2 regions of the [Clostridium] scindens ATCC 35704 genome follow, and region 2 is predicted to be linked to the other one. Evidence: predicted binding sites of a transcription regulator. Region 2 holds the regulator's gene; the other holds the start of a gene.
What was found. The regulator HrcA, encoded in region 2, represses chaperone genes, less so after heat shock. The targets are predictions, from matches to a motif close to TGTTAGCACTCNNNNNNNNNGAGTGCTAACA.
Positions count from the first base shown of each region.

Region 1: htpG (molecular chaperone HtpG) is a predicted target of HrcA. The motif match lies at 7,758-7,788, and genes of this name have one in related genera.

Region 1 is NZ_CP036170.1:1,697,319-1,712,651, reverse strand. Features, by position in the region: gene HDCHBGLK_RS08800 (pseudouridine synthase) at 1-686, opposite strand, end outside; gene HDCHBGLK_RS08795 (DHHW family protein) at 670-1,851, opposite strand; gene HDCHBGLK_RS08790 (MBOAT family O-acyltransferase) at 1,860-3,266, opposite strand; gene HDCHBGLK_RS08785 (DUF4358 domain-containing protein) at 3,285-3,770, opposite strand; gene HDCHBGLK_RS08780 (GDSL-type esterase/lipase family protein) at 3,770-4,567, opposite strand; gene HDCHBGLK_RS08775 (DUF5721 family protein) at 4,677-5,147, shown strand; gene HDCHBGLK_RS08770 (DUF3784 domain-containing protein) at 5,168-5,500, shown strand; gene htpG (molecular chaperone HtpG) at 5,599-7,659, opposite strand; gene HDCHBGLK_RS08760 (FtsX-like permease family protein) at 7,841-11,155, opposite strand; gene HDCHBGLK_RS08755 (ABC transporter ATP-binding protein) at 11,165-11,869, opposite strand; gene HDCHBGLK_RS08750 (hypothetical protein) at 11,961-12,161, opposite strand; gene HDCHBGLK_RS08745 (GNAT family N-acetyltransferase) at 12,331-12,834, shown strand; gene HDCHBGLK_RS08740 (hypothetical protein) at 12,888-13,124, opposite strand; gene HDCHBGLK_RS08735 (GntR family transcriptional regulator) at 13,136-13,846, opposite strand; gene HDCHBGLK_RS08730 (class II aldolase/adducin family protein) at 13,877-14,482, opposite strand; gene HDCHBGLK_RS08725 (Tm-1-like ATP-binding domain-containing protein) at 14,508-15,333, opposite strand, start outside.
Region 2 is NZ_CP036170.1:3,284,368-3,299,700, forward strand. Features, by position in the region: gene glgX (glycogen debranching protein GlgX) at 1-2,088, opposite strand, end outside; gene HDCHBGLK_RS16875 (response regulator) at 2,105-2,728, opposite strand; gene HDCHBGLK_RS16880 (sensor histidine kinase) at 2,725-3,813, opposite strand; gene HDCHBGLK_RS16885 (ABC transporter ATP-binding protein) at 3,960-4,889, shown strand; gene HDCHBGLK_RS16890 (ABC transporter permease) at 4,900-6,042, shown strand; gene HDCHBGLK_RS16895 (ABC transporter permease) at 6,029-7,189, shown strand; gene dnaJ (molecular chaperone DnaJ) at 7,218-8,408, opposite strand; gene dnaK (molecular chaperone DnaK) at 8,510-10,396, opposite strand; gene grpE (nucleotide exchange factor GrpE) at 10,436-11,146, opposite strand; gene hrcA (heat-inducible transcriptional repressor HrcA) at 11,164-12,207, opposite strand; gene HDCHBGLK_RS16920 (hypothetical protein) at 12,394-12,558, opposite strand; gene HDCHBGLK_RS16925 (lipoate--protein ligase) at 12,537-13,520, opposite strand; gene HDCHBGLK_RS16930 (hypothetical protein) at 13,709-14,002, opposite strand; gene HDCHBGLK_RS16935 (ABC transporter ATP-binding protein) at 14,168-14,899, shown strand; gene HDCHBGLK_RS16940 (ABC transporter permease subunit) at 14,901-15,333, shown strand, end outside.

The sequences.
Region 1 (15,333 bases), 1.6 Mb from region 2:
TTTAACTCCTGCTCTGTCAATTTTCGATAGGCGCCTGGCTTCAGGCTGCCCAGTTCTATATTCATAATCCTTACTCTTACCAGTCTTTCCACCTTGTATCCGAGGGCCTCGCACATCCTTCTTATCTGGCGGTTCAGCCCCTGGGTCAGCGTTATCGAGAAGGTATATTTTCCAAGTTTTTCCGCCTTGCATGGCCGTGTGGCCACATCAAGCCGCTTCTCCTTATCTACGATCCTGATGCCTTCTTTCATCTTGCTGATGAAATCTTGCGTCACAGGCTTATTCACCGTCACCTTGTATTCCTTCTCATGGCCATGCCGGGCGCGCATCATCCCGTTGATCAAGTCCCCGTCATTGGTCATAATCAGCAGTCCTTCCGAATCTTTATCCAGCCGTCCTGCATAAGTGACGCGGATCGGATACTTCAGATACCGGATAATATTCTTCTTTTCCCGGACATCTTCCGTACAAACAATCCCGGCGGGCTTATTCACCGCCAGGACAATCTTTTCCGTATTGCTTCTTATTACTTTTTTTCCGACTTTTACTTCCTGGCCATCCGCAACCTTCATGCCCGGAACAGCCCTTTGTCCATCCACGCTCACCTGTCCGCTCTCGATCAGCCGGTCGGCCTCTCTTCTGGAACAGACGCCAGCGTCGCTTAGATATTTATTCAGTCTCACCATTTTGCAATACTCCACTTATACTGTTATCTTCTACAAAAGTATTTCCATTATACAGAAACAGCACGCTTGATATCTTATTTTCCTTCATGACTTCCTTGATATCGCCATAATAGTAGCGGGGATCCAGGACAATAATCTCCCTGTAATATGGCGTCAGGAATGGGATCAGGCAGTTAGCATAAGAATCCTTGATCACCAGCAGCCGGTCCGTGGTGTCCGCCGTAGTCCTGATATCTATCATGGAATAATTGCCGCCCAGGAATAACGCGTACTTATCCTTTTCCTTCAGTTTCGATCGGTCGTACAATGTGGCGGTCTTTTTCTTTTCGTCTACATAGCTGACCACCACCTGCGCCGCCTCTTTTTCTTTCTCAGGAACATAGATATAGATAGGCTCCTCGTATCCTGTCTCATATCCGCTGGTGGCTGACAGAGTTCCGTTAAACGCATTGGTCACTGCGTATGCTTTCAGTTTCGGGCTTTTGCTTGTATCCAGCTTCATCGTTTTGGCCAATTCCTCATATGCATAGTATGCCCCAAGCGTGGTCCAGTGATGATCCGTATGATAATAGATCTCTTCTTTCTTATGGGCTTTCAGAGCCTTGCCTGCGTCCACCCAGGTGATCTTATCTCCTAATGTCTTTTTGATCGCATCAAATGTAGCTTCCTGATTCTCCGTTACCGCAAAGTTCGGCAGCCTCTCTGAAAGAATATTGGCGGCATTGGGAACCAGCATCATATACATGGGAATATCTTTATACTCTTTTTCAAATTCCCGGATAGCCTTCAGATTCTGCTTCATCTGCTCCTGATTAGGCTTGGCGATATCTTCCAGAAGATAATTATTATCTCCCTTAAACACGCCGTTAGACTCCCGTCTTCCGGCTATCAGATCCACCCGCGTCTTAAACGCCACCCAAAAGTTCCTTCCGGCAAACTGATCCGACTTATAGGATTCATATTGCTTCATATATCTCCCGCTCTCGATTCCTGACCAGGATAGTTTTGGCTTCTGCTCCAGCATGCGGTTCTCCTTCTCGGAGAATTCCTTATCCCTTACAAGCACGTTCACCAGGCAGAATAACATCAAAAAAACGATGAACAGTAACGCCATGGCCTTCCTATTATACAGTTTTCCCTTCTTGCGCTGTCTCGTCTGTTTCATTGCGTCTCCTAAAATCTAAAATACAGGAATGGGTTGTAAGTCTCTGTCACCAGATATGCCACACACAGCAAAAACATCATGCCATATAGGATGCATCCCACAGCCATTCTTCCTTGTCCTTTGCGTTCAAGCAGTCTTTCGTACGTCCGGTGCACCAAAGGGGTAGAGCCAAGTATCAGGACTACCCACAGAATTGCATTCGTAAAGAATAGATATAGGCCTTCCCTGTCGATAAAGCCATGGGCGCCTGCCCCGAACATTACTTTCAGGTACCCGAATGCATTTCCAAGGCCGGGGCTGAAGAAGAATACCCAGCCGATCATCACCAGCAGCAGGCTGTAGATATGGCGCAATAATCCTGGCAGTTTCTCAAGGAATCTCCCAAGAAAATACTTCTCCATGATCAGAAGGATTCCATAATACAGTCCCCACGCCACAAAGTTCCAGGCCGCCCCATGCCATAGCCCGGTGAGGAACCAGACAACCAGCAGATTGCGGATATGCTTCGCCGTGCTTACCCGGTTTCCCCCCAGAGGTATGTATAGATATTCTTTGAACCAGGTGCTCAGGGAAATGTGCCATCTGCGCCAGAATTCCGTAATGCTTCTGGAAATGTACGGATAATCAAAGTTCTTCAGAAATTCGAACCCGAACATTTTGCCAAGTCCGATTGCCATATCCGAATAGCCGCTGAAGTCGAAGTATATCTGGAAGGTATACGCAGCGCACCCAAGCCACGCGCTGAGTACGGACATCTTCCCCGGATCCAGGGAAGTAACCTCCGTAAATACCATGCCAATGGTATTGGCCAGCAGCACCTTCTTTGCCAGCCCCCGGATAAAGAACATGGCGCCGTCTCCGAATTTGCGAAAGGACTCTTGTCTGGAATGCAGCTGCTTCTCAATATCCGAGTATCTTACGATCGGGCCTGCGATCAGCTGTGGGAACATGGTCACATACAGGGCAAAATCCATAAAATTCTTCTGCGCCTTCACATTCTGGCGATATACATCTATAATATAGGAAAGGATCTGGAAGGTATAGAAAGAGATCCCGATCGGCAGCGCTAATTCCCTGTACGGAATATCCACCGGCAGCACGCGGTTCAGACTGTCCAGCAGGAAGCCTTCGTATTTGAAGAACCCCAGAATTCCAAGGTTCACGATCAGGTTGAAGATCAGGCTTCCCCGGGCCGCGCGCCGGTTCTTAAGATTCCTTGCAATGTCAAGTCCGCTGATATAGTTAAATATAATGGAAAATATCATCAGGAATATATATACCGGCTCTCCCCAGGCATAGAAAACAAGACTGCAAAGAAGAAGCAACGCATTCTTCAGCCGTCTTGGTACAAGATAATATAGGATTAAAATCACTGGTAAAAATGTAAATAAAAATACGATACTACTGAATAACATGCCGTCCTAACCCTTCTTCTACATACTCTTCTTAAAAGCCTTATAGATGCTGTCCGCATCTTCCGAAACAGCCATTAAAAGATAATAGCCTCTGCTATCCAGTACCGCCGAATTAATCAGTTTTGTCTGCTTCGCCCCATAGCCCTCGAAACTTGTCTTCTGGGTGTCCAGGCGCTTTCTTGCGGCTTCTTCCACGGCCTCGGCCTGGGACTTGTCCTTTAACTTGACCACCAGAATCTCATTCACGCTCATGACATCATCCGGAATATACAGCATGACCCCGTCATAATCGCTGGCATTCAGCCCATAATACTTCTTAAGATCCTGGGTCGTCCCCTTCTTCATTCCCTCCGTCTTGACGACAGCCAGGATATTCTTACTTATCGTCTTGACCGGCACCTCATTACCGCCCTCCCGGGACAGGAGTAATACGATATAGACGATAAATACGATGACCATTCCATATTTTAATATGTTAAGCAAATCTATCTTCCGCTTCTTCATCACAAATCTGCGACCTCCGCCATATGGTTCACCCATTCTGTATAGTAATCCGGCTGCATATGGATTCCATCTTCCGTATAATATTCTTCCTTTACCAGGCTTCCGTTGTCAATGAACGTCACATCCTCTTTTTCGCACAGCGCCTCCAGTTTCTTATTATACTCGCCGATGTTGCCATACCATTCATTCTCATCGATCACGGACTGCCTCACAGGAAGTATGCTGTTAACGTATATCCTGGTATCTGGCAATGATTCCTTAAGCCTCTCAAGCACCGCCTTATATGCCTTGGCAAATGCCTTGGCATTGCCCCTGGCTGCCTTGATATCATTCATCCCGTACGCCAGGAACAGCACTTGGGGCTTTAATTCTTCCGCTTTGGCAAGATGTTCCTCGATCTTATTATCCGCCGCCTCGCTTACCCCGGTTCCCCGGTCGGCCTGTACATATGCCGCATCCAGAACTCCGAATTCAGACAGCCCCTGCGTGACGGAATCCCCCATTACAAGCGCATTGACAAACTTCTCGCTTGCCGGACGACTAGCCCACTCCTCGTCTGCCTGCCGCTCCGCTTCCTCCAGTTTCCGGATCTTCTTATCTACCTTCGCCACATCCGTCTGCTCCATCTGCTTTAACTTCTGGAGTCCTTTCTGCGTATCTGCCTTTGGATTGAGAACCTTTACTACGACAACGATGATTCCTATGATCAGAAGGATGACGGCTACCGTCACCGCGATACGCAGCACTGCATCTTTTTCTTCATTTTCTTTTACTTTTCTTTTGTCTATATCTCCCACGGCTGCTGCCTTCTCCCTATTTGCACATATAGGAATATTGTACTGTTTTTCCCTATAAAAGTCAAACCTATGCTATACTATTAATCAGAGTTAGAAAAGGAGTTTTCATATGGACTTTATTACATTATCAGCAAAAACTTGTATGGCCCACCTTCTCCTGAAGGAAACCTTTGACCAGTTTTCCTTTATCGAAGGAGAGATCACCACATTCAATAAATTTACCCTGGACGGCTTCCTGCAGAAGGATTTCTTCGATGACGCCCCGAAGCGCTCGCACTCCTACTGGAAGGAGGTTCGCGAACTTTGCTTTGCCATCATACGAGGCAGGCGCACCCCGCTAAACTTCAAGATCGTCCTGTCGCTGGCCCCGGAAAACTTTGCCGCTTTCCTGGAGAAGCACCAGATTGGCGCCTGCCGGGCCGAGGACATCCAGGGCTTATACTTGAACTTCCACTATGACGGGACAACGCTGCAATGCATCACCGGCACCTCCATGCACACCTTTACCATGGATAAGACGCTGGAGCGGGAATGGGATGCTTATGTGGGGAAAATGCTGGGGAACTGGCGGGAATTATAGGAAAGGTTAGGAGTGATGTTATGAATATTGGATTTATTTTAATGGGTATTTCGTGTCTGCTGTTTTTGTTATTAGCTTTATTATTCGCGATTTTGAAGGGCAAGGCCGCGATATTGATCAGCGGCTTTAATACGATTCCCAAATATCAAAGAGAACTGTATGACCAGGACAGGATGAGCAGGGATCAGAGAAATGCCTTTTTAATCTGGGCGGGCATTATGGGCATTGGCGCTATCCTTTCGTATTTTATTTCGCAGTATATGGCAGTGATCGCATTTATTGTATGGCTGATCGTGTTTTTTAAGGATGTACATCTGGATGAAGAAAAAGCATTTGGCAAATACAAAAAGTAAAATGAAATGTAAGAGTCTGAGACAGGGGCTTATTAAAGCCGACTGTCTCAGACTCTTATCGTTTGGCAAAATAGCCGGAGGCCGTAATTCTATTCTCCTTACTTCGTCAGAAGCATCATGATCTCATTGCTCCTCTTTACGAATGCCGTCATCTCTTCCGGGCTTAATGGTTTGTGTGCCAGCATCGCCAGATCATAGAGCTGCTTGCAGATGATGCTGGTATTCTCGCTGTCTTTGTGCTCTACCACGTACTGCACCAGCGGATGGTTGGCATTCAGGATCAGGGTGCTCTCTCCGCCCATATTCATTCCGTCCATGCCATACATCTTCATCATTTCCTGCATTCGGCGGTTCTGCTCTGACAGGGTGATCATGGCTGCCGTATTGTCATCCTTGAGTTTCTCTATCTTTACATCCAGCTTGTCATTTTCCAATTCTTTGCGGAAAATTTCAATCAGGCTGTCAGAGGTCTTCTTAAATTCTTCCTTCTCCTCTTCCGCCACTTCTTCCTTGATGGTATCCGTCACGTCAGCGTCGATTCTCTGGAACCGGATGGCCGGGTTACGCTGCTCCAGCTGCGTAATAAATGGGGAATCAATGTTATGTCCCAGTATTACCGCATCCTGTCCCTGACTCTTGAACATGTTGATGTACTGGCTTTGCTGTACTTCATCCGTTACATAGTAGATCGTCGTCTTAATCTCTTCTACTTTGTTCTCATCGCTGCCATCAGCACTCTCTTCTTCCTTCTTGTCATTTGGCTCCACTACTTCTCCGCCGTTTTCCTCGATACAGTCTTTCAGCGTCAGATATTTGTGGCCGATATTCTTAAAGAGGATGGCATCCTTCATCTTATCGCAGAATTTCTCGTCTTTGAGGCATCCGAATTTGATGAACGGGCTGATGCTGTCCCAGTATTTCTCATAATCCTCTCTCTTTGTCTTACACATTCCGGACAGTTTATCCGCTACTTTCTTGGAGATATAGTCCGCAATCTTATTGACAAATCCATCATTCTGCAGCGCGCTTCTGGATACGTTCAGCGGAAGGTCCGGGCAGTCGATGACTCCCTTTAATACCATCAGGAATTCTGGTATGACTTCCTTGATATTATCGGCGATGAATACCTGATTGTTATACAGCTTGATGGTTCCTTCTATAGAATCATATTCGGTGTTGATTCTTGGGAAGTATAAGATTCCCTTTAAGTTAAATGGATAGTCCATATTCAGGTGGATCCAGAACAGAGGCTCTTTATAGTCCAGGAATACCTTGCGGTAGAATTCCAGATAGTCCTCATCCGAGCATTCATTCGGATGCTTTGTCCACAAAGGCTGAATGTCGCTTAAGGATACCGGACGCTTCTGGATCTTCACCTTTTCCTTAGCCGGCTCTACTTCCACCATTTCCTTTTCGCCGTCTTCATTTTCCTTTTCTTCCATCTTGGCATCTTCGTGAATATGCTCGATGACTACATCATCTTCTTTTAAATCCGCCTCATCGATGGTCTCATACTCCGGTTCCGCATGTTCCTTGGAAAGGAAGATCTCAACCGGCATGAAGGAACAGTATTTCTCGATGACTTCTCTTACACGGTATTCATTGGCAAATTCCAGGCTGTCTTCATTCAGGTACAGCGTCATGGTAGATCCTACCTCTGCCTTGGCGCCATCTTCCATCTCATATTCCGTACCGCCGTTGCTTACCCAATGAACCGGGGTGGCGCCTTCCTTATAAGAAAGCGTGTCAATATGCACTTCATCCGCTACCATGAAGGCTGAATAGAATCCCAATCCGAAATGGCCGATCATATCATCTTCCGTCGTCTTGTCCTTATACTTTTCCAGGAACTCTGTAGCGCCGGAGAATGCGATCTGGGTAATATATTCCTCTACCTCGTCAGCCGTCATTCCGATGCCATTGTCTGTGAACTTCAGCGTCTTTTCTTCTGGATTTACCTCAATCTTGATGCTGGGCTTATAGCCATCCGGAAGCTGGTATTCACCCATCATATCCAGTTTCTTAAGCTTCGTAATCGCGTCGCAGCCATTGGATACCATTTCGCGCACGAAAATATCATGGTCTGAGTACACCCATTTCTTTATAATTGGAAATATGTTTTCACTGCTGATAGATAAACTGCCTTTTTTTGCTGCCATCTTTATCACTCCTAATTCATTGTAATTTTTTTGCGGCTATCTCCCGCTTGATTATCTATCAGTTATGATAATACGAAGAAATTCAAAAGTCAATAGAAAATTAGCACTCTTTGAAAAAGAGTGCTAACAATTCCCTTGAATATATAATTTTTATATTAAAAGTTCTTTTGAAAATATGACCCTATTCAACACTCTTTAATGACTCTACCATATCTATCTTCCGGAGTTTAAAATACATCACGCCATTGACGATAAAGGAAAATGCTACGGTAAACGCCAGGCTGTACAGATAACTTGGCAAGTTGATGTTACGTCCGAACATGGCGGCATCCACCTCTACCGTCTGGATCACGAACAAATGGAGAATCCTTCCAAGAACTGCTCCCACAGCCGCTCCCACAAATGTCAGGATGATATTTTCCCTGTACACATAGGCTGCCACTTCCGGATTGTAGAATCCCAGCACTTTAAGCGTGGCAAGCTCCCTCTGTCTTTCCGTAATATTAATATTATTCAGATTATAAAGCACGACAAAGGCCAGCATTCCTGCCGAGATGATCAGGACAACGATTACCAGATTCAGGCTCTTTAGCATATCGTCCAGCTGCTTCTCTATGTCATGCATATAGCCAACACTGAGCACCGCATCCTCCGCCACAATCTTTTCTCCGGCCTTCTCCAACTGCTTCTTCGTATAAGAATCCTTGGCGGCAAAGAATATGCTGTTATAATCCGGCTTCTCATTGTACACCTTCTCATAGTATTTTGGCGTCATATAGAGATAGTGTCCCATATAATTCTCACAGATATGCTCGATCTTTACTTCTTTATTCCCATCCTTCTCATCCTTGATGTAGACACTGTCCCCCTCCTTTGCATCCAGCAATTTGGCTGTCTTCTCGCTTATGATCGCTCCCTCGTCCGATAATTCATAGGCTTCCTTGGTCTTGCGGTCGCGCAGATGGATGTACTGGTTCATTTTTCCCGGATCTTCCAATACGCATTCATAGGTTTCCCGCTCCTTCTTACCATTGACCAGCGTCACGCTCTGCATATTAGCATCAATAAAGCGCTGCACGTCCTTGTCTTTTTTAAGGAATCCTCTCAAATCCTGCCTCTGCTCCTCCGTCAGGTTCTCCTGAAGGTAGATGCTTCCGTCATATACCTGAATATCATCATATTGGATATCCGCGATATCAAAGATGGAATCCTTAAGCCCAAAACCGACCAGCATCAGGGCCATACAGCCTCCGATCCCGAATATGGTCATGAAGAAACGCTTTTTGTAACGCATCAGATTCCTTACGGTAGACTTCCATGTAAAGTTCAGATGCTTCCATATTATCCCTATCCGCTCCAGAAATACCCGCTTTCCATCCTTCGGCGATGGCGGACGCATCAATTCCGCCGGCTGCGCGTCCAACTCCCTGTAGCAGGCCAGGAATGTAGCAGCCATGGTACAGATGATCGCCGCAAAGGAAGCGATTGCCGCATATTTCCAGTTATAGGGCACCAATATCTTCGGGATGTGGTGGTACATAATCTCATACGCATAGATAATGATAAAGGGAAGGATCTTTTCGCCTACCAGCACGCCGATCACGCTTCCGCCCACCGTCGCCAGAAGGGCGTAGCCCAGATATTTGGACGCAATGGCGAATTTGTCATAACCCAGCGCCTTCATGGTTCCAATCGCGGTGCGCTGCTCCTCCACCATGCGGGTCATGCTGGTAAGGCTGATCAGCGCGGCTACCAGAAAGAAGATGACCGGGAACACCTTTCCTATGGCCCGCATCCGGTCGGCATTCTCTCCGTATCCGGAGAACTCCGGCAGAGAACTTCTGTCATAGACATACCATTTGGGCTTTTCGATATCGGCGATCTCCCTTTCCGCATCGCTGATCTTCTTCTCGCCGTCTTCTATCTCGGCCTCGGCTTTGGCCTTGCCGTCTTCATATTCCTTCTTGGCATCTTCCAGTTCCGCTTCCTTGGCGTTCAGTTCATTCTCGCCATCGGTCAGCGTGGCTTCCTTCGAATGGAGTTCCTGCCATCCGGCATTGATCTGCTCCTGCCCCGACTTTATCTGGTTAGCGGCCTGGCTAAGCTGCTGCTCGCTGGCATCCAGAGCGACCTTCGTATCTTGAAGTTTCTGCCCGCCATCGCTTAACTGCTTTTTCGCCCCTTCAAGTTTGGCAGACTGCTTGGCATATTCCTCTTCCTGCGCGCTAAGATCCTTGTTTGTCGCATCTGCCTGCTCCTTTAGTCCTCCCAATGTCAGGAGCCATTCATCATATTCGGGCCGCGATGGGTCCATGGGATTATCCTCCATCCACTTTATGTTCTCCAGAAGCCGGTTATATCCGTTCCAGCCCTGATCCAGCTGCTGGCGGAACATGGCCAGCCCTTCTTCTCCCTGCCGGATCTGTTCCTGTGCTGCCGGCTTGCCTGCGGCAAACTCTGCCGCGCCCTGCTCATAAGCGGCCTTTCCTTCCTGAAACTTTGCCAGTCCGTTCTCATACTCTGCCTTTGCATTGTCCAGTTCCTTCTGCTTGGAATTCAAGGTTGCCTTCGCATCGGCAATCTGGCTCTTGCCGTCCTCTATCTTCGCCCGGGCATCGCCTAGCTGCTGCTCGCCATCGGCAATGGCATTGGCTGCATCGCCTAGCTTCTGGTCAGATTCTTCTTTTCCTTTCGCGAGTTCATCCTTGGCTTTGTCAAGTTCGGCATTGGCATCATCCAGCAACTGCTGTCTTCGTATCTTGCCCCGGTCTCCGGTGATGTCTTCAATGCCATCCATGACCTCTTCGATCTTTTTATCATAGGCTTCCGTATAGGTCGTCAATTCCTTTGCCCCCGCCACCTGCACATAGGCTTCCGTATAGGCCTCCAGGTCAAACGTCTGTTCCGGGACGATCAGGAATCCATCTATGCTTCCGGTTCCGATGGCTGCGCTGCCTCTGCCAAAGGAGATATAGCAGGGGCTGCTGCCGGTTCCGACTACCGTAAGCTTCTCTGTCTTTAACGTATCCGATACCGGATTGCTGGTTCCCGACTTTAGCGTAATCTTATCGCCCACCTTGTATCCCATCTCATCGTCCGCCAGGCATTCGCCGATCTTCTCCGGAAGCCTGCCATCCGTCACCGCCACCTCATTCATATCTTTCTGCAGCGCCATCACGTGAAGAACATACTGCTCATCTTCTGTATTGCTTAGGAAGTCCGCGCTGTATGAGCCTTCCGCTTTTGCCACATGATCCACATCTTGAAGCGCCCGGATATCCTCTCTGGTGATTCCCAGCGTGCTTACCGTCTTAATGTCAAAAAGATTCGCGCCGTCGAAATAAGCATCTCCGGTTAGCCGCATTGACGGCTCGGAGGAGCGTATCCCGGAAAAGAAAGCAACTCCGAGCGCCACAATAAACAGGATTGATATAAAACGCCCTGAACTCTTTCTTATCTCCATATAAAAATCTTTTCGCGTAGACTTTGTTCCCATGCGCCACCTCTACCACTCTATCGTCTCAACCGATACAGGATATTTATTCTCTATAATGTCAGAAACTTTTCCGTTCTTAATCTTTATCACGCGATCCGCCATTGGCGCTATAGCCGAATTATGCGTAATCAGTATGACCGTCATTCCCTTGTTGCGGCAGGTATCCTGCAGCAGTTTGAGAATGGCTTTTCCTGTATTGTAATCCAGCGCCCCTGTGGGCTCGTCGCACAGCAGAAGCTTCGGATTCTTGGCCAAAGCCCTGGCGATCGATACTCTTTGCTGCTCCCCTCCGGAAAGCTGTGCCGGAAAGTTGTTCAGCCGCTCCCCCAATCCCACTTCTTCCAGCACGTCTGCCGCATCCATAGGATCTTTGCATATCTGCAGCGCCAGTTCCACATTCTCAAGCGCGGTCAGGTTAGGGATCAGATTATAGAATTGGAATACGAAGCCAATGTCATCCCTGCGGTACGCTGTAAGCTGCTTCTGGGAATAGGTAGCGATATCCTGTCCATCCACCAGGACCTTCCCTTCCGTCGCCGTATCCATGCCCCCCAGAATGTTAAGAACCGTGGTCTTCCCTGCGCCGCTTGGCCCTACCACTACCGCGAATTCGCCCTTCTTGATCTGGAAGTCGATTCCCGCGGCGGCCATGATCTTAACCTCGCCCATATTGTATACCTTTTTCACGCCCTCTAATGACACAAACCTGTCCATTGCCTTCCTCCGACCTCTGAATTCATTATTGTATCTATTTATTATATCACTTATAATAGCAGAAGAGAATTGACTTATTTATAAAACTATTCTAAAGAACAGGAGCCAAGAATATGAACACGACAGAAATACGTCCCGCCAAGTCGTTCCCGTTCTCCCGAAAGGAGCATACCGCCTGTGCTTTTAATATATCCTGTCTTCGCGCCTCGCTTCGCTCATCCGTGATGCCTTCAATCCGGTGCATAACTGCCTCGATCTTCTCATTATATGCATCGGTAAATATAACTCGCACTGCTTCCCGTTCCAACCACCGTCAGTTACTCTGTCTTCAACAGCAAATTCTCCTCCAAATATTAAAATTTTTAATATTCCATTATTGTACGAATCAATTATATCACGTATAATAACAGAAGAAAAATGGCTTATTTATAAAACTATTATAAAGAATTGGAGTTAGAAGTATGTACACAGTAAGTATATTGCAGGCAAAGACAGACAGTGAGATTCAAGACATTGCCACCTTGGCAGAAGACATCTGGCATCAGCATTTTACTCCAATTATCGGAGAAGCACAGGTTAATTACATGGTGAATAAGTTCCAGTCTCATCCGGCTATCAAATCACAGGTCGAGAACAACGGATATGAGTATTACCAGATCTACAGTTCCCACACATTAGCCGGATACGCTGGCATTCATCCAGAGGAGGACGCACTCTTCTTAAGCAAACTTTACATAAAAAAAGACTTCCGCGGACAGCATCTCGCTACGGAAGCAATGAATTTCCTGATTAATCTCTGTAAAGAACGGGGGCATAAAAAGATCTGGCTGACTTGTAATAAGTATAATGCGAATACACTGGCAATTTATAACCACTTGGGATTCGTAATTACAGATGCTCAAATGACTGATATAGGGAATGGGTTTGTGATGGATGATTATATCCTGACGTATGAAATCCAATAAAGGTATATTGGGAGCTTATACAAAGCTCCCATTCCAACAGTTTTGATGTCTATTTATTCATATTGCGAAAAATACTTATATAATTTCTGTAAATCCTTTTCCTCACTTGCCACAATCTCCAGATGAAGTTCCTCGCTTCTGGAGAAGATCTGCGACATAGACAGATATTGACACAGTTTAGACTTCAGGTTCAGTCTGTCTCCTTCCCCAGTTAAAAGTTCAACCCTCCCCTGGCAGCTATCCACTACTTTAAAAAACTCCGGCGCATTCGTAACCTTTTTTATCTTCATAAGTTCTCCTTTTACACTATATAAAAATCTGTTTCCCGCGAAATACCTTCTATCCTCTCAGCCAGGTTCTCATACAATGACCGCTTCAAAGTTTCAGCATCTCTCTTTTTCAAGGCATCAATATAACTCTGGTGTTCTGCAATCATCTTAGGCACACCAGTTTTATTCTTGATAACATCTCGACCATAGATCAGTTTAAAAAATGATAATGTATCCCACAATGATTCAATGACTGAACATACTCTATTCATATCGCTGATAGAATAAATCTTAAAATGGAATTTCCGATTCTGCAGATACAACTCCTTAGCATTCAATTCTGGCTGCTCAACAATCTGTATATATTCCCCATGTATAGCCTCCAGCTCTTGTACGTCTTCTTCTGTAATCTTCTCACATGCTCTGCCTGCTGCTAAAGGTTCCAGAAACTGACGCATCTGATATATCTGCAAAAGGTCATCCTGCGTCAGGGATACTAATTTCATACCTACATAGGGTACTGATTCTGCTAATCCCATCTTCTCCAGCCTATTCAATGCCTCTCTAATCGGCATCCTGCTTACACCAAGCTGTCTTGCAAGTTCTTCGGTATTTAGCTTTTCTCCCATTTTTAATTTCCCGTCCATAATCCAATCCATCAATTTATTTAATACCTGCATCGGAAATGTATCCCTCTGCAGTATCATTGAATCTTCCTGGTTCATTGTCACTCTACTATTCATATCCGGTATAACTCTTCATCTTTCCTTTATTTACAGACCGAGCTTCTCTACCAGTTTATCCAGAATCGCTACCTGTGCAGTCTCCTCTACCAATTCCGCTGTGTGTTCTGCTGCAAGAGCATCTTTACCCATTGCAACCACACCGTGATCGGCCAATAGAAATGCTGATATATCCGATGTCTTCTTAAACATCTCTTCGACCATCGGAACATCTTCAGTTCGAACCATCGCCGCGTGTACATCCAGCGTTGGATACGCAGCCGGATTCTTAAGCTGTGCATGCCAGGTTACGAGCGGCAGATCCTTCTTAGAAGAAGACCACCCAATTGCATACGGTGAATGTACATGTACAACCGCATTGACATCCGGCCGAAGTTTGTAGATATATCCATGCAGCAACGCTTCTCTGGTTGGCTTTCCATCCCCTTCAATTAAGTTTCCTTCGAAATCAGTAATCAAAAATCCCTCGGGTGTACAGTCACCTAGCGAGCCGCCGCTCGCCTTCACAAGCATTGTCTCAGTCCCTGGAATTCTGGCGCTTACATTGCCGCCACTGCCAGTCTGTATTCCTCTATTATACGCTCTTTTGCTTGCAATAACAAGTTTTTCTGCTATTTCATATACTTCCTGAGTCATCGATATACCTCCTAATTCTCGTGCCCTAATAAGAAAAATCCTGTGACAATTTACCTCTTTGTTTCATTTCATCTATCATATAATGTGCTGCTTTAATCCCGAATTCTTTCGTATCCAGATTATGTGGAATTACAATAACTTCTACATTATCATTTACATTGTTAATAATTGTCTGAATCAGCACACTATCACTCTCTGGTGAATATAACTCCTGTCCTTCCTGTGTATTATGCCTCATTCCTTTTGTAGGAATTAATAGTTTAATCGGATAGGTTACTTTACTAAGTCTCTCCACCAGAATCTTACCGAGCGCTTCAGCCTCATCCGGAAGGATCTTGATATGCGCTGTATTGGCATTATGCAGCATATATTTCCTTTCATCCATACGTCCCGGAAGTTCATTCGTACTAAAATCAACAAAATCCAAACCTCCCAGACTAATAACCAAAGGTACCTTTTTTTCAACAGACTCTACCAGACGGATACTTGATCTTGGTCCATAAGAAAATCCACCGCCAAAATACTCCGATGTCAACTCATGAAGCGTCAAATCCAGAATCCCATCTACCATTCCGCTTGCAGCCATATTTTCCATCGTCGCACCGCCAACTCCGGTTGCATGGAATCCAATCACTTCCAACCCTACCCTTTCTAATTCTTCTACAGCCTCAACAGCACCGTTATTTGTTACTCCCATCAAAGTAACAGCCACAACTGGTTTGTCTCCTTTTTTTAACACTTTCCCTGCACATTTTACCATGCCCACACAACAGGCACAGGCATTGGAAATGACCTGACGTGTTACAATATTCAGACCTGTAAAATCGCAGATTGCCGGCATAACCGTAATA
Region 2 (15,333 bases):
GGCAAGGACCTTATCCTGCGCCACAGGCACCGGTTCTTCGTGGTATCCCACGCCTTCCTCGCCGGTATTCGCCGCAATGCTCCACTTCATATCTCCCGGCAGGGTGGGAAGCGTGACCGTCATGGCCTCCCAGTAGGCATTGATCAGAATATAGACGATGTCGTCTTTCTTTCTTTTGCTGTCAAATCCCGCAAACATTGCTGCTATGACCTTGGCATCCCCCCCAAAGTCTCCTTCAAAAGGCCGCACCCCATGAAGACTCACATCCATAAGGCCGCATGTCGCCGGGCTGCACAGTCCATGGATGGCAGGATGCTTCTTGCGGAAATGGATCATATACCGGAAGAACTGGTAGATATCCTGGTTCTTCTTAAGCAGTCCCCAGTCAAGCCACGAGATCTCATTATCCTGGCAATACGGATTGTTGTTGCCGAACTGGGTATTGCAAAATTCGTCTCCCGCAAGGAACATGGGCGTCCCTCTGCTTGCAAGGAGCGTTGCGCAGGCATTCTTGATCATCCGCTTTCTCAGATGGAGGACCTCCGGATCGCTGGTCTCGCCTTCCACCCCGCAGTTCCAGCTGCGGTTATCGTTGCCGCCGTCCGTATTGCCCCAGCCGTTTGCCTCGTTGTGCTTCTCGTTATACGAGTACAGGTCGTACAGCGTGAACCCGTCATGGCAGGTGATAAAATTGATGGAGGCATCCTTTCCCCGGATATCCGGATCGTAGATATCCGGCGATCCGATCAGGCGCTTGGCCGCATACTTGCCGCACCATAAGCCTCCCTTCAGATATTCCCTCATATCATCCCGGTACTTGCCGTTCCACTCGCACCACCGCTTAAATGCAGGGAAGTCTCCCACCTGGTATAATCCCCCGGCGTCCCACGCTTCGGCAATCAACTTCGTATCAGCAAGAATCGCATCCTGGGCCAGCGCCTGAAGAAGCGGAGGCTTCCTCATCGGCGTACCGTCTTCGTTGCGTCCAAGGATGGACGCAAGGTCGAACCGGAATCCGTCAATCCGGTAAGTCGTGACCCAGTACCTGAGACAGTTGATGATCATCCTCTGGACCACCGGATGATTGCAGTTCATGGTATTGCCGCAGCCACTGAAATTATAATAGTATCCATCGGGAGTCAGCAGATAATAAATATTGTTGTCAAAGCCTTTAAAAGATATGAAAGGCCCATTCTCGTTTCCTTCTGCCGTATGATTGAATACAACGTCCAGAATAACCTCGATTCCGTTCTCATGCAGGGATTTTACCAGCTGCTTCAGTTCCGTCCCCTCCCGGTTATACTCTACGGCAGATGTATAACTGGTGTTGGGCGCAAAAAAACTGACGGAATTATAGCCCCAGTAATTCAGAAGTTCTCTTCCATCCACCACCCTCCGGTCGCTCAGCTCATCAAATTCGAAGATGGGCATCAGTTCAATGGCATTGACTCCCAGATCCTTTAGATAAGGGATCTTCTGTCGGATTCCCTCAAAGGTTCCAGGCGCGCTGACTCCAGGATCCATCATGGTGAATCCCCGGACATGCATCTCGTAGATGACCAATTCCTCCATTGGAATCTTGGGCCATACTTCCGTGCCCCAGTAGAAATTGTTCCTCACCACCCGGGCCCGGTATCCGTCATCGCTGACCTTCCGTCCCCAGGTACTCTGCCCGGTCACTGCTTTGGCGTAAGGATCCAGAAGAATATTCCTCTTATCAAAGAGAAGGCCCTCCTTGGGATTATAAGGCCCATCCAGCCTGTACGCATATTCGAATTCCTCCACATTCAGGCCGAATACCACCATGGAATAGACATTTCCAATCTTATAATTGTCCGGAAATGGAATCACCGCATAAGGCTCGGACTCCTTCCTGTGATAGAGGAGCAGTTCGCAGGAAACTGCCCCCTGGGACTGCACCGTAAAGCAGACTCCCCTGGGGATCGGGGTCGCTCCATCGAACATATAGAAGCCCGGCCTTACATCGAATCCGTTGACCCGGTCCAGGGGTTCCATATGCTGTATCTCCATGTCCAGGGGCGTGGTAGCCGTCAATAGTTCCATCGTCTTATCCTGTTCGCTGTTCATAGGCATTCCTTTCTTACTACCTCGTAGTATTCAGATAATAGACCGCCAATTGCGTGCGGTCTCTTAGTTCTAATTTGTCCAGTATGCTGCTGATATAATTGCGCACCGTACCCTCGCTTAAGAACAGGCGCTTCGCAATCTCTTTATTGCTCAGACCCTCCGCCACCAGGGAGATTACTTCCAGTTCCTTCCCGCTGATCTCATGCGCCTCCCAGTCAAAGGTCTTCTTCTCCTGCAGAAGGCCCGGTATCTTGGCGATAATCTCAGTCCCAAATACCGTCTGGCCTGTTTTTACCGCCTGCAGTGCCGGTAGGATGCTGTTGTAATCCTGCTTCAGCAGATAGCCCTTCACGCCATATTTCAGCGCCTTTACAATGTATTCATCGTCGGAAAAGGTAGTAAGAAGCAAGATCTTTGCTTCGGGATACTCCTTTAGTATCTCCCGGGAGGCAGCCAGCCCGCTTACATTCTTCATGCGGATATCCATCAGAAGCACATCCGGCTTGTGCTCCCGGTACAATCTTAGCGCCTCGCCTCCATCCTGTCCCATGCCAGATACCCGGATCTCTTCCTTGGACTCCAGTATCGTCTTCAATGCGCTGGATACCAGCACGTCATCATCTATAATTACAATATTCAAATCCCTACCTCCTCTTTCTTCGGCACCGTGATGTAGATTCGGAATCCCCGCTCCTTTCGGATCTGTATGGTTCCGTCCAGCGCCTCGATCCGCTCCTTCATATTCTGTATCCCGATTCCCCGGGCACCATCCTTTACTTCTTCCGAACCGCTGACGCTTCCGTTATCCTCGATTACCAGCTGGTACAGCCCCGGGTGCTCTCTTGCAAGAACGCTCACCCGGGTAGCGTTGCTGTGCTTTATGACGTTGTTAAGCGCCTCTTTTACAATCATGATAAAACTATACCTGATCTCCCTTGGGACATCGTATCCCATATCATATTCCAGATGGGCCTTACAGAAGGTGAAATCGCCCACCAGCTCCCCCAGAACTTCCTTCATATTGATGGACTCGTCGTGAAGGTCGTGGACGCTTTGACGCACGCTGCTCATCGCGGCATTCAAGGTAACCTCCAGCTGGAGCAGCGGTTCTTTTAAGTTCTCTTCCCTGCTGATGGCCTTCATGGCTCCCACCATAAGAATCGACCTGGACAGCATATGGCCCACATTATCATGAATCTCCCTCGCGATCCGGTTGCGCTCCCTCAAGGTGGCTGTATAGATCTCATAGTCCTGCTTCTCCAGCAGATTCTGGTTCTTCTCCTTCAGTAGAAGATTCAGTTCTGCGCCGTCATCCCTGGTCTTTCGATACTTATGCTCCAGTTCTTCAAACTTTCCGGTCTGATACTGGATCAGCATAGCCACCGCGCATCCAAGCGCTATAAAGCACATAATGTCTGGCTCCTTTGGTCCATAAGAATTCAGATAAAGCCCCGCCAGGACAGCAATCAGTATATACTGTCGGTAATCCAGCAGGCCATATAATACGAGCGGGGTGAAGAGCAAGAACTGCGGGATTACGATTGATATTGCAAGAAAAACGATGGCGGATGCAAGATTCCACTTCCGGGAATCCCGATAGAGATTGGATGCCCCATAGATAATGGCCGCAAGAAAGGCGACGAGAAATGCCGTATCAGCCGGCACCAGCAATACGGTGGCAAAACAATATATCAGCAAGACTGTCTGGTCGATCGTTCTCTTCATAAATATACGTTTCCTCATAAATGCCCGGATGGGCATGACATTTGTCACTTGCCATCCTGACAACTGACACTTACATTATAAACGCCAGGGCTTTATACTACAAGTAACAAATCACAAAACAGAAAGATCCATAAGGAGGAACACCCATGATCCACATTGAAAATCTGGTAAAACGATATGGAGACCTGGTGGCGCTGGACCACTTAAGCCTTAATATACAGGAGGGAGAAATCTTCGGCCTGCTGGGTCCCAATGGGTCCGGCAAGACTACCGCCATCAACTGTCTGCTCGCGCTGTTAAAATATGACAAGGGCACCATCACCATATTCGGAAAGCCCATGCGTCCCAACAGTTATGACATCAAAAAAGACATCGGGGTAGTCATGCAGAACGTGGCAGTCTTTGAACAGATGACCGTCCGGGAGAACATCGACTACTTCTGCGGCCTGTACGTCAAAGACAAGGAAAAACGAAGAAGCCTGGTGGAGGAAGCCATCGCGTTTACCGGCCTGGAAGACTTCGAGAAAATGAGGCCGAAGAAACTATCCGGCGGGCTCCTTCGCAGGCTGAATATTGCCTGCGGCATCGTGCACAAGCCTAAGCTTATCATCCTGGATGAGCCTACCGTAGCCGTAGATCCCCAGAGCAGGAACAAGATCCTGGAAGGCATTATGGAACTGAACCGCCAGGGTTCTACCATCATCTACACTTCCCACTACATGGAAGAAGTAGAGCAGATCTGCTCCCGCATCGCCATCATTGACCACGGAAAGGTCCTCGCCACAGGAACGACGGAGGAATTAAAGAGGATGATCAAGACCGGGGAGACCATCACCATCGAGGCCATCTCGCTGACTGACTTGGAACTGGCCGAGATTCGCCAGCTGCCTCATGTATTCGATCTCTCTTACGAGGAGCAGATACTGAAGATACGCTTAAGCAGCGCCAAGCATAACCTGGTGCGCGTACTGGATTATCTGAAGGAAAACGACGTCTCCTTCGGCCGGGTATTCTCCGAACTCCCCACCTTGAATGACGTATTCCTTGAAATCACCGGCAAAGAGTTAAGAGATTAGGAGGCACGCTATGCTACACTTACTGAAATACCGATTCATACAGACTGTAAGAGACTATCCCATCATGTTCTGGGCGCTGGCCTTTCCTCTGATCCTTGGAACCTTCTTCTACTTCTCTTTCGGCAGCGCCGGCCTTGATGGAACCGGAGACTACGAGTGGGATCCTATCAAGGTGGCCATAATCGAGGAAGACTTAAGTTCCAAGAATGCCGAATCTTTCCAGGCCTTCCTTGAGAAACTGGAGCCCGACACGCTGGACATCCAGGATATTTCTTCCGAATCTGACGCAATCAAAGCCTTGAAAGAAGAGACCATCCTTGGAATCTATTACGTAGACGATATCCCTTCTCTCTCCGTAGGGAAAAACGGGATCAATGAAAGCATCCTGTCTTCCCTTCTGAAAAATTATAACCAGAACGCGGCCATGATCCAGAAGATCGCAATGACTCATCCTGAAAAGATGGGCGCGGCTATTGAGGCAATGAAGGATTATCATCCGGAGACCAGGAACGAATCCCTGGGCGGAAAAACGCTGGACCCTAATGTGCAGTATTTCTTCGCATTGATTGCCTACGCGTGCCTCTCCGGAGCGTTTCTGGGCGTCCGCTCCAGCCTTGACAGCCAGGCCAACCTGTCTGCGCTTGGCGCCAGGCGCAGCATAACCCCTACCCATAAACTGAAGCTGATCCTGATAGACATGACGGTGCTGTTCATCATCCATTTCATTAACATCCTGGTTCTCAACCTGTATCTTATAAAAGTGCTGGGAATCAGCCTTGGAGATAATATCGGCGCGCTGCTGGTCGTGGACTTCATGGGAAGCATGATCGGCGTAAGTTTAGGAATCGCCTTCGGGTGCCTCGGCAAACTGTCTACGGATATGAAGCTGGGACTTACGGTCGCCATCACCTTGATTCCGGGATTCCTGGCTGGGCTGATGTTCGGCAATATGAAGAATATCATCGAACTTCACTGCCCAATCATCAACCGGCTGAATCCGGCCGCCGTATTAAGCGATGCCTTTTACTGCATGAGCGTATATAATGACGCGCATCGCTTTGCAAGAAGCATCGGCATTCTTGCCATCATGAGCGCGCTGTTTCTGCTCATTGCATACCTGGGCATAAGGAGGGAACGATATGACAGTATTTAAAGGTTTTATGACTATCACCAAACGCAATCTTAATATTTTATTCCTGTATATCGCCATCTTTCTGGCCATATGCTTTGCCATCCAGAAGATGGATGTCCAGAACACCGCCAAGTCCTACAGCATGGAAAGCCTAGATATCGCGGTCATCGACCGGGACGGCGGGGAACTGGCTAAGGGAATGGCCTCCTACCTGGAACAGTACCATACCATTAAAGACATGCCCGATGACAAGTCGGTCATCCAGGACCGCCTCTTCTACCGGGAAGTCAATTATGTAGTGACGATCCCGAAGGATTTTGAAAGCAGATGCCTGAATGGAACAGAGACGCTTCCCGTCATCAAGGTTCCCGGGAGCACTACCGGCTACTATGTAGACCAGCAGATCGACACCTTCCTGAATAACGTGCGGGTCCTGACTGCCAGCGGATTCTCTCTTCCCGAAGCCATTGCCGAAGTGAAGGAGAATGCAAAGGAGCCGGCGGACATAACGCTGATCGATAAGAATGGGCATGGGGGCCGACGGACGATGTACTCCTTCATGTACCAGTATATGCCTTATATCCTCCTGTCCATCCTGTGCTATTCCTTGACCTATATCATGATCGCCTTTAATAAGCCGGATGTCAAAAGGCGGATGCTGTGTTCCGCCGTATCCGGCAAACGGCAGAACGCCCAGCTGATATTAGGCTATGCGGTCATCGGCCTTGCAGTCTGGGTGTTGTGCAACATGCTTCCGGTTCTCATGTATGGAAAGGAATTTTTAAAGGATCCGCACCTGCCCCACTATCTGTTCAACAGTTTCCTGCTGATGCTGGTATCCCTTTCGATCTCATTCCTGGTGGGAAGCCTGGTACGCAAGGAGGAGATGATCAGCGCAGTGGTCAACGTAGTCTCCCTTGGCCTGTCCTTTATCAGCGGGGTGCTGGTAAGCCTGGAGGTGTTAAGCAAAGGAATCAAGACCGTTGCACGCTTCCTTCCGATCTATTGGTATGAGACCGGCAACAACTTGATCGCCAACAACCACACGTTCAGCAGCACCCAGCTGAAATCCCTGTATACAGGGTACGTCATCCAGATTCTGTTCGCCCTGGCATTCTTATTCATAGCCCTGGTGATCATCCACAACCGGCGGCAAAGCGCGAATTAGCAAGAGAAAGAAGGAGCCTTTGATGAACTTAATCATCAAAGGCTTCCTTTACTTTATCCATAAATCCTTTTTTCTTCTTGCCGCTCTTGGGCTCGGAATCGCTTTCAGACGCGGTTCCCAGCGTATTGCCGGTCAGCTCGTCAAATCTTCGAAGCGCTTCTTTCGCCTCCTGGCTTAGATGTTCCGGGGTCTGGATTACCAATGTCACATAGTGATCGCCCCGTACCTGGGAATTGCGAAGGGATGGAACCCCTTTTCCTTTCAGCCGCACTTTCGTATCCGTCTTCGTGCCTGGCTTCACATTATACAGAACTTCCCCGTCTACCGTCTTGATCCGGATATCCGCGCCGATCGCCGCCTGGGCAAATGAGATTGGCACAGTGGAGAAGATATGCATATCCTGGCGCTGGAATATCGGATGCCTGGATACGTTAACCTCTACCAGCAGATCCCCTCTTGGGCCGCCGTTTACGCCCGGTTCTCCTTTTTCGCGGATACGCACGCTCTGTCCATTGTCAATGCCGGCCGGTATCGTAACCGCAATCTTCTTCTTATTGGATACATATCCCGTTCCACTGCAATCCGGACATTTTTCCCGAATGATCTTGCCGGTTCCGTGACAGTCCGGACAGGTCTGAACATTCTGCACAGTTCCAAAGAAGGACTGCTGCGTATATACTACCTGGCCTTTGCCTCCGCATTTTGGACAGGTTTCCGGGGAGGTTCCCGGCTTCGCGCCTGTGCCGCTGCACTTCGGGCATGGATCTTTTAAGATGACCTCGATCTCTTTCTCACAGCCGAATACTGCCTCTTCAAAAGTAATCCTTACGCTCTTGCGGATATTCATGCCCTTCATAGGGCCCTGGCCTGCACGGCCCCTGCGGCTGCCGCCGCCGAACAGGTCGCCGAATATGTCGCCAAATATATCGCTGAAGTCCGCCCCGCCAAAATCAAATCCGCCGAATCCGCCGGCGCCTCCAGCGCCTCCTTCAAAGGCAGCATGGCCGAACTGGTCGTACTGGCGCCGTTTCTCCGGGTCACTCAAGACTGCATAGGCTTCGGACGCTTCTTTGAACTTCTTCTCTGCTTCAGCGTCTCCGGGATTCATATCAGGATGGTATTTCTTGGCAACCTGTCTGTATGCTTTTTTTAATGTGGCGTCGTCGGCATCTCTGCTGACGCCAAGCACTTCATAGTAATCTCTCTTTGATTCTGCCATCTTTTATCCCTTTCTTTCATGTACATAAGGAAGTTCCGCGAGACTAAGCTTAAGAATATATAATCTCGCTTGAGTTTCGCGGAACAGTATTCGCACTGGGCTTATACTTCCTTATAGTCACCGTCTACAACATCGTCTCCCTGGAAGCCGTCCGGTGCAGGGCCTGCTCCCGGATTCGGGCCTGCTCCCATGTTCGGGTCTGCTCCCTGTGCTCCGGCTGCTGCTCCGGCCTGTTCATACATCTTAGTAAATAATTTCTGCGCGCTCTCCATCAGTTTCTCTTTGCCTGCCTTGATCTCGGCAATCTGCGCGTCTGATATGTCATCCATGTTTACTTTTTCAAGGATTTCCTTCAATGCCTTGCAGTCCGCCTCAACGGTAGCCTTATCTGCAGCATCAATCTTATCTCCTACATCGCCCAGGGCTTTTTCCGTCTGAAATACCAGGGCGTCCGCATCATTCTTTGTATCAATGCCTTCCTTGCGCTTCTTATCCTGCGCCTCGAATGCCGCTGCTTCTTTTACCGCCTTGTCGATCTCGTCATCAGACATGTTAGAGCCTGCCGTGATGGTGATATGCTGCTCTTTGCCTGTTCCAAGGTCTTTTGCGGATACATTTACAATGCCGTTCGCATCAATGTCGAATGTAACTTCGATCTGCGGTACTCCGCGTGGAGCCGGCGGGATTCCGTCCAGCCTGAACTGTCCCAGAGACTTGTTATCTTTGGCGAACTGTCTCTCTCCCTGTACGACATTGATATCTACGGCTGTCTGGTTATCTGCCGCTGTGGAGAAGATCTGGCTCTTCTTGGTAGGAATCGTCGTATTTCTTTCAATCAGTCTTGTTGCAACGCCGCCCATCGTCTCGATTGACAGTGACAGCGGAGTTACATCCAAAAGAAGGATATCGCCTGCACCCGTATCTCCGGCAAGCTTGCCGCCCTGAACGGATGCACCAAGCGCTACGCACTCATCCGGGTTCAGAGATTTGCTTGGCTCTTTGCCTGTCAGACGCTTCACTTCTTCCTGGACAGCAGGGATACGTGTGGAACCGCCAACCAGAAGTACCTGGCCCAGTTCGGAAGCGGTAATGCCTGCGTCAGAAAGTGCTCTCGTTACCGGCTCGGATGTCTTTGCCACAAGGTCATGCGTCAGTTCATCAAATTTTGCCCTTGTCAGGTTCATATCAAAATGCTTCGGGCCTTCTGCTGTTGCTGTAATAAATGGAAGGTTGATATTTGTGGTCGTTGCAGAAGACAGTTCCTTCTTTGCCTTCTCTGCCGCTTCTTTCAGTCTCTGAAGCGCCATCTTATCGGCAGACAGGTCTACGCCTTCCTGCTTCTTGAATTCAGCAATCATATAATCCGTGATCTTCTGGTCGAAGTCGTCGCCGCCCAGCCTGTTGTTACCTGCGGTAGATAATACCTCGATGACGCCGTCGCCGATCTCGATGACGGATACGTCGAATGTACCTCCGCCAAGGTCATATACCATGATCTTCTGTTCTTTCTCATTGTCAAGTCCGTAAGCAAGCGCTGCCGCAGTAGGCTCATTGATGATACGCTTTACATCAAGGCCCGCAATCTTGCCTGCATCCTTTGTAGCCTGGCGCTGAGCGTCATTAAAGTACGCTGGCACAGTAATAACCGCCTCTGTTACCTTTTCTCCCAGATATCCTTCCGCGTCTGCCTTAAGCTTCTGAAGAATCATTGCGGAAATCTCCTGTGGAGAATATTTCTTATCATCGATCGTCACTCTGAAATCAGAGCCCATCTCTCTTTTAATAGAAGAGATCGTCCTCTCCGCGTTTGTAACTGCCTGACGTTTTGCAGGCTCGCCCACAAGACGTTCCCCTGTTTTTGTAAATGCTACGACAGATGGCGTCGTTCTGGCGCCTTCCGTATTTGCGATGACCGTTGGCTGGCCACCTTCCATAACAGCCACGCAGCTGTTCGTGGTTCCTAAATCAATACCAATGATTTTGCCCATTATAAAGACCTCCTGTTTTATTTTCTAAATTATCTGGAATTAGTTTGCTACTTTTACCATGCTGTGCCTCACTACGGAGTCACGGTACATATAACCTTTCTGGAATTCCTCGGCTATGATATTCTCGCCAAAGTTCTCATCTTCCACATGCATCACTGCATTGTGGAGATTCGGGTCAAATTCTTTGCCTACCGCTTCGATCGGCTTAACGCCCAATTCTCCCAGCACGGTCATTAACTGCTTATACACCATCTCCATTCCCTGGATAAATGGGTCTTCCTTGTCTTCTTCCTTGACAGCGTCAAGCCCTCGCTCAAAGTTGTCGACTACCGGAAGCATCTTTTCTATGATATCTTTCGCTCCTATCTCGTACATCTGGGATTTCTCCTTTTCCGTACGCTTGCGGAAGTTATCAAACTCTGCCATTTGACGAGTGAGCCTGTCAGTCAGTTCCTCAATCTTCTCGTCCTTTTTATCTTTCTTATTCTTCTTGCCAAATAACTTCTTGCCGGATTTTTTATCTTCGTCTTCCTCATCCGGCTCTTCTTCCTCATCCGGCTCTTGTTCCTCATCCGGCTCTTCTTCCTCGTTATCGGAGACCTCTTCGTCTTCGGAAGCCTCTTTGGCGTTCTCTTCTTCTGCCTGATCTTCCCCGGGCTCGCCTTCCGGCAGTTCCCCGGCCGACTTTTTGGCTTCTTCCACAGCCTCTTTTACCATTTCTTCCTGGCTCTTTTCCTGATTATTCTCCAAGGGTTCTTCCACCTTTCCTATTCTTTTCTATGAAACATTTCATCCAATTCGCTTTGCAGCCGCTTCATGGATTTTAATACATGCTCATAATCCATTCTCTTTGGCCCGATAATACCTATGGTTCCCTTCATGCCGTCGCCTAATTCATAAGTGGCGGTGACAACGCTGCAATCCTTCATGGTCTTGACCGGCGTCTCATCACCGATGTAAACCTGAATGCCAGTATTATCTTCCTGCGATAACGTCTGCGTTACCAACTCGCTAAGCTGCTGCTTTTCCTCAAAGGCGCTGATAATCTCCTGGGCGCTTTGATTATCGCTGAGTTCCGGATACTTGAAGATGTTCGTGGCTCCGCTTGTATAGATCTGCATATCATCATCCACCTGGATGACATCCGCCACCGCATCCAGAACGTTTCCAACCACCTCGCTGTGTATGCCTGCCTGCTCCTTCAGCCTTGCGATCAATCCAAGATTGATTTCCTCGATAGACATGCCATTCAGCGTCGTGTTCAAAAGCATATTCAATTTCAACAGATTCTCATTGCTGATTGGCTCGTCAATGTCAATAATCTTATTCTTGATTACATTGCCTCCAAGCACGATTACCGCGATGATCTGCTCATCGTCTACCATGGACAGCTGAATGAACTTAAGTTTGTTCTCATTGTTCATGGGCGTAGATACCATCGTTGCATAATTCGTACTGTTAGCCAGGACCTTTGCTGCCTGTCTTAGAAGTTGATCCATCTTATCTGCCTTATCCAGCATCTGTTCCTGCATCTCGCTCAGTTCCTGTTCTTTTTCTTCCATCAGCATATCTACATAGAGTCTGTAGCCTTTATCCGAAGGAATGCGTCCGGCCGACGTGTGAGGCTGCATGATATAGCCCATCTCTTCCAAGTCCGCCATCTCGTTACGGATGGTTGCAGAACTTAAGTTCAGATCCGTATACTTCGATATGGTTCTGGAACCAACCGGCTCGCCTGTCTCCAGATAGTTCTGGATAATCGCATGAAGGATCTTAAGCTTGCGGTCACTAAGTCCATGTTCTGATACCATCTATCCTCCTCCTTTCGGATTTTGCTGTTAGCACTCTACATTTTCGAGTGCTAACATCTTCGATTATTAATTTAGCACTCCCTTTTTCTTTTGTCAACACTATTTATACAATTTTTATAACTAACTCCTGGCTGAGTTCGTTTCCATAGATGACCTGGGGAATTCCCACCTCATTTTGCGCGGCATTCAGAATCTCCCGAAAGCGCGCCCCATCCTTCCCGCCCGCGGGCAGATGGATTGCAGATACCCGGCGCGCTCCCAGCGAATGTCCGTACAGATGCAAGTGTCTCCCAAACGGATCAGAACCCCTGCATTGTCTACCTGCCGGATTAAGATATCTCTGCAATCCAATCGATTACCTCCTTCACCTGCTTCTGCCTTTCTATGGCGGATTCTCCTTCTGCCGCGTCCGTGGCGGCGTCTGACAGATCATAACGCCTGCCTCTGAATGCCTTCTCGATCGCCTGCGGCAGGCCTATGTCCAATGCATCCGTATATACCTTTATCTCCTTGATGACGAGGTTTTCCAAGTGCATCTGAATCTCTACTTCTCCCCAGCCGAACCGTTTCTGGTGGATGATCTCGCACGCCGGAGACTGTCCATATACCCATTCCCAGGAACAATAGGATTCATAGATCTGCCGGATCTTCTCTTGATCCTCCCTGCTTAATTTCAGAATCTGCGCCGTACCATATTCCTTCTGGAAACTTTCCGCCATCTGCTCCATAATTCCCTGTGTCGTGATTTCCTGGTTCAAGTCCCTTAGGTTGCACACCCTGGATCTGACGGAATCGACGCCTTTCGCCTTCATTTTCTCTTTAGATGGCGTCAGATAGCGGGTCATCCTCTCCTTGTCCACGTCCACCATCAGCGTTCCGTGCTGCACATTGCAGCTGGCCGTCTTAGAATACGCATTGCCGGAAAATTTAAGTCCTTCCTTGGTCAGTATATCATTCCGGCCGGAAGCCTGCGTCTCAATTCCGTAGAATCCGCACGCATCCGCGATGATCCCGGACTGTCTTTTCAAGTCATACATCTCTGGAGACGCAAGAAATGTGAAGCAGACATTTCCCATATCCTGGTAGACCGCACCACCCCCCGTCGTCCGACGGGCCACATAGCCGCCTTCCTCTTCCAGAAGCCTGGCTCTGCATTCTTTCAGGATATTCTGATTCTTTCCTATTACTACAGTATGCTCATTCTGCCACAGGTACAAAATGACATCCCCTTCTTTTACCAATGTCTGCAAGTGGGCTTCCACTGCCAGATTGTATCTTGGATCATTCGATTCTGCCCATATGATGTAATTCATATTTTCCCTCCTCATTATTATATATAAATGCTGTCCTTATTGCTCTTCACCAGCCCTTTCTCCAATTGTATAACAGCATTATAGTACAGGTAAAAACAGCACAATGTCCATGCATTGTGCTGTTTGACTGATAAAACTGCAATATTATGTGATTTTCATTTAGGCCTTCGCATCATTGTGCAACGGCGCTAGCTTAATTCGACTTTCTGCGCTTCTTCCGGCTTAAAATCATTCTCCAAGTCATAGATGTTGTGCCCTGTAGATTCACTGAGCACTCTGCCTTCCAGAGAATAGCAGCGGATGAATCTCTTTCCGTCCACGCTTGACCAGTGCTCCACGTCCCAACTCATGTATCCGTCCTCGTCGCTTTTCTTTTCTTTCAGATACAGATCCACTTGGCGTCCGTCCTTCATCTGCTGAATCAGTCCCTTGGTTCCGTCCACTTCCACTTCTACCTTATTTACTTTGTCATAAATCTTCATAGCATTCCCTCCGCTAATCTCATATTAACTTACGGTATGATTATACCTTTAATAAGAGGAAAAAACAATACTTGTGAATCCGCTCTTGACAAATCGCTTTTTCTATCGTATTATTGTACTAAGTTTATAATACAGTAATACATTAGTACAGAAGGAGGCAATCTCATGACTGCAATATTAAGAACCAATCATCTGACCAAACGATATAATAACCGGGCGGTCGTAAATGACCTGTCCATGACGATCCATGAAGGAGATATCTATGGTTTCATCGGCAAGAACGGCGCGGGCAAGACCACCCTCATCCGTATGATTACCGGACTTGCATCTCCCAGCGACGGAAATATCCTGCTGTTCGGAAGTCCCGAACTTAAGGAAGGCCGCTCAGCCATCGGAACCGTCATCGAATCTCCCGCCTTTTATCCGGGTATGACCGCAAGGCAGAACCTTATTGTCCAGTGCAAACTGCAAGGCATCCGTGACGAATCCCAGGCAGATGCCATTCTGACTCTGGTGGGGCTTGATGATACCGGACATAAGAAAGCCAAAGACTTCTCTCTGGGAATGCGCCAAAGGCTTGCAATCGCCATTGCCCTGATTGGAAGTCCCAGACTTCTGATACTGGATGAGCCAACCAACGGTCTGGATCCGGAAGGAATCAAAGAGGTGCGCGAATTAATCCTGAAACTGAACCGGGATCGTAAAATCACCGTATTGATTTCCTCCCACATCCTGGGAGAACTGTCAAAATTCGCGACTCGCTATGGCATCATCCATCACGGAAAGTTAATTGAAGAATTTACGGAAAATCAACTGTGGGAACGCTGCAGTTCCAAAGACGGTACCAGGCAGATGGACCTGGAAGATTATTTCTTAAGCAGAATAGGAGGAAGATAGCATGCTGAACTTACTAAAAAGCGATTTCTACAAACTCGGGAAGGCAAGATACTTCTGGGTATGCCTGATCCTTACCGCGGCCCTGGCTGCAGGGACCGTCTTCTTAATGGACTTTGCCTATAAGATGGCCGGGGAGCAGATGACCCAGCAAGTGGAACAAAAGCAGCAGGCCATGGATGAAAACGGAATCAACGTGACTACCGAGGGCGTTCCGGCAAGCCGCGAGGAACTGTCAGCCTCCCGTCAGATGGTAACCTTTTTTGCAGGCAATACCACGCTGATCCTAGCAGTTCTCATCTCTCTTTTCGTAGGCAGCGAATTCAATCACGGTACCATCAAGAACATTGCCTCCAAGAATTATGGCCGCTCCCAGATCTATGCTTCCAAACTGGCTGCCGGCGTTCTCTGCGGAATCCTGTTCACCTTTATCTATG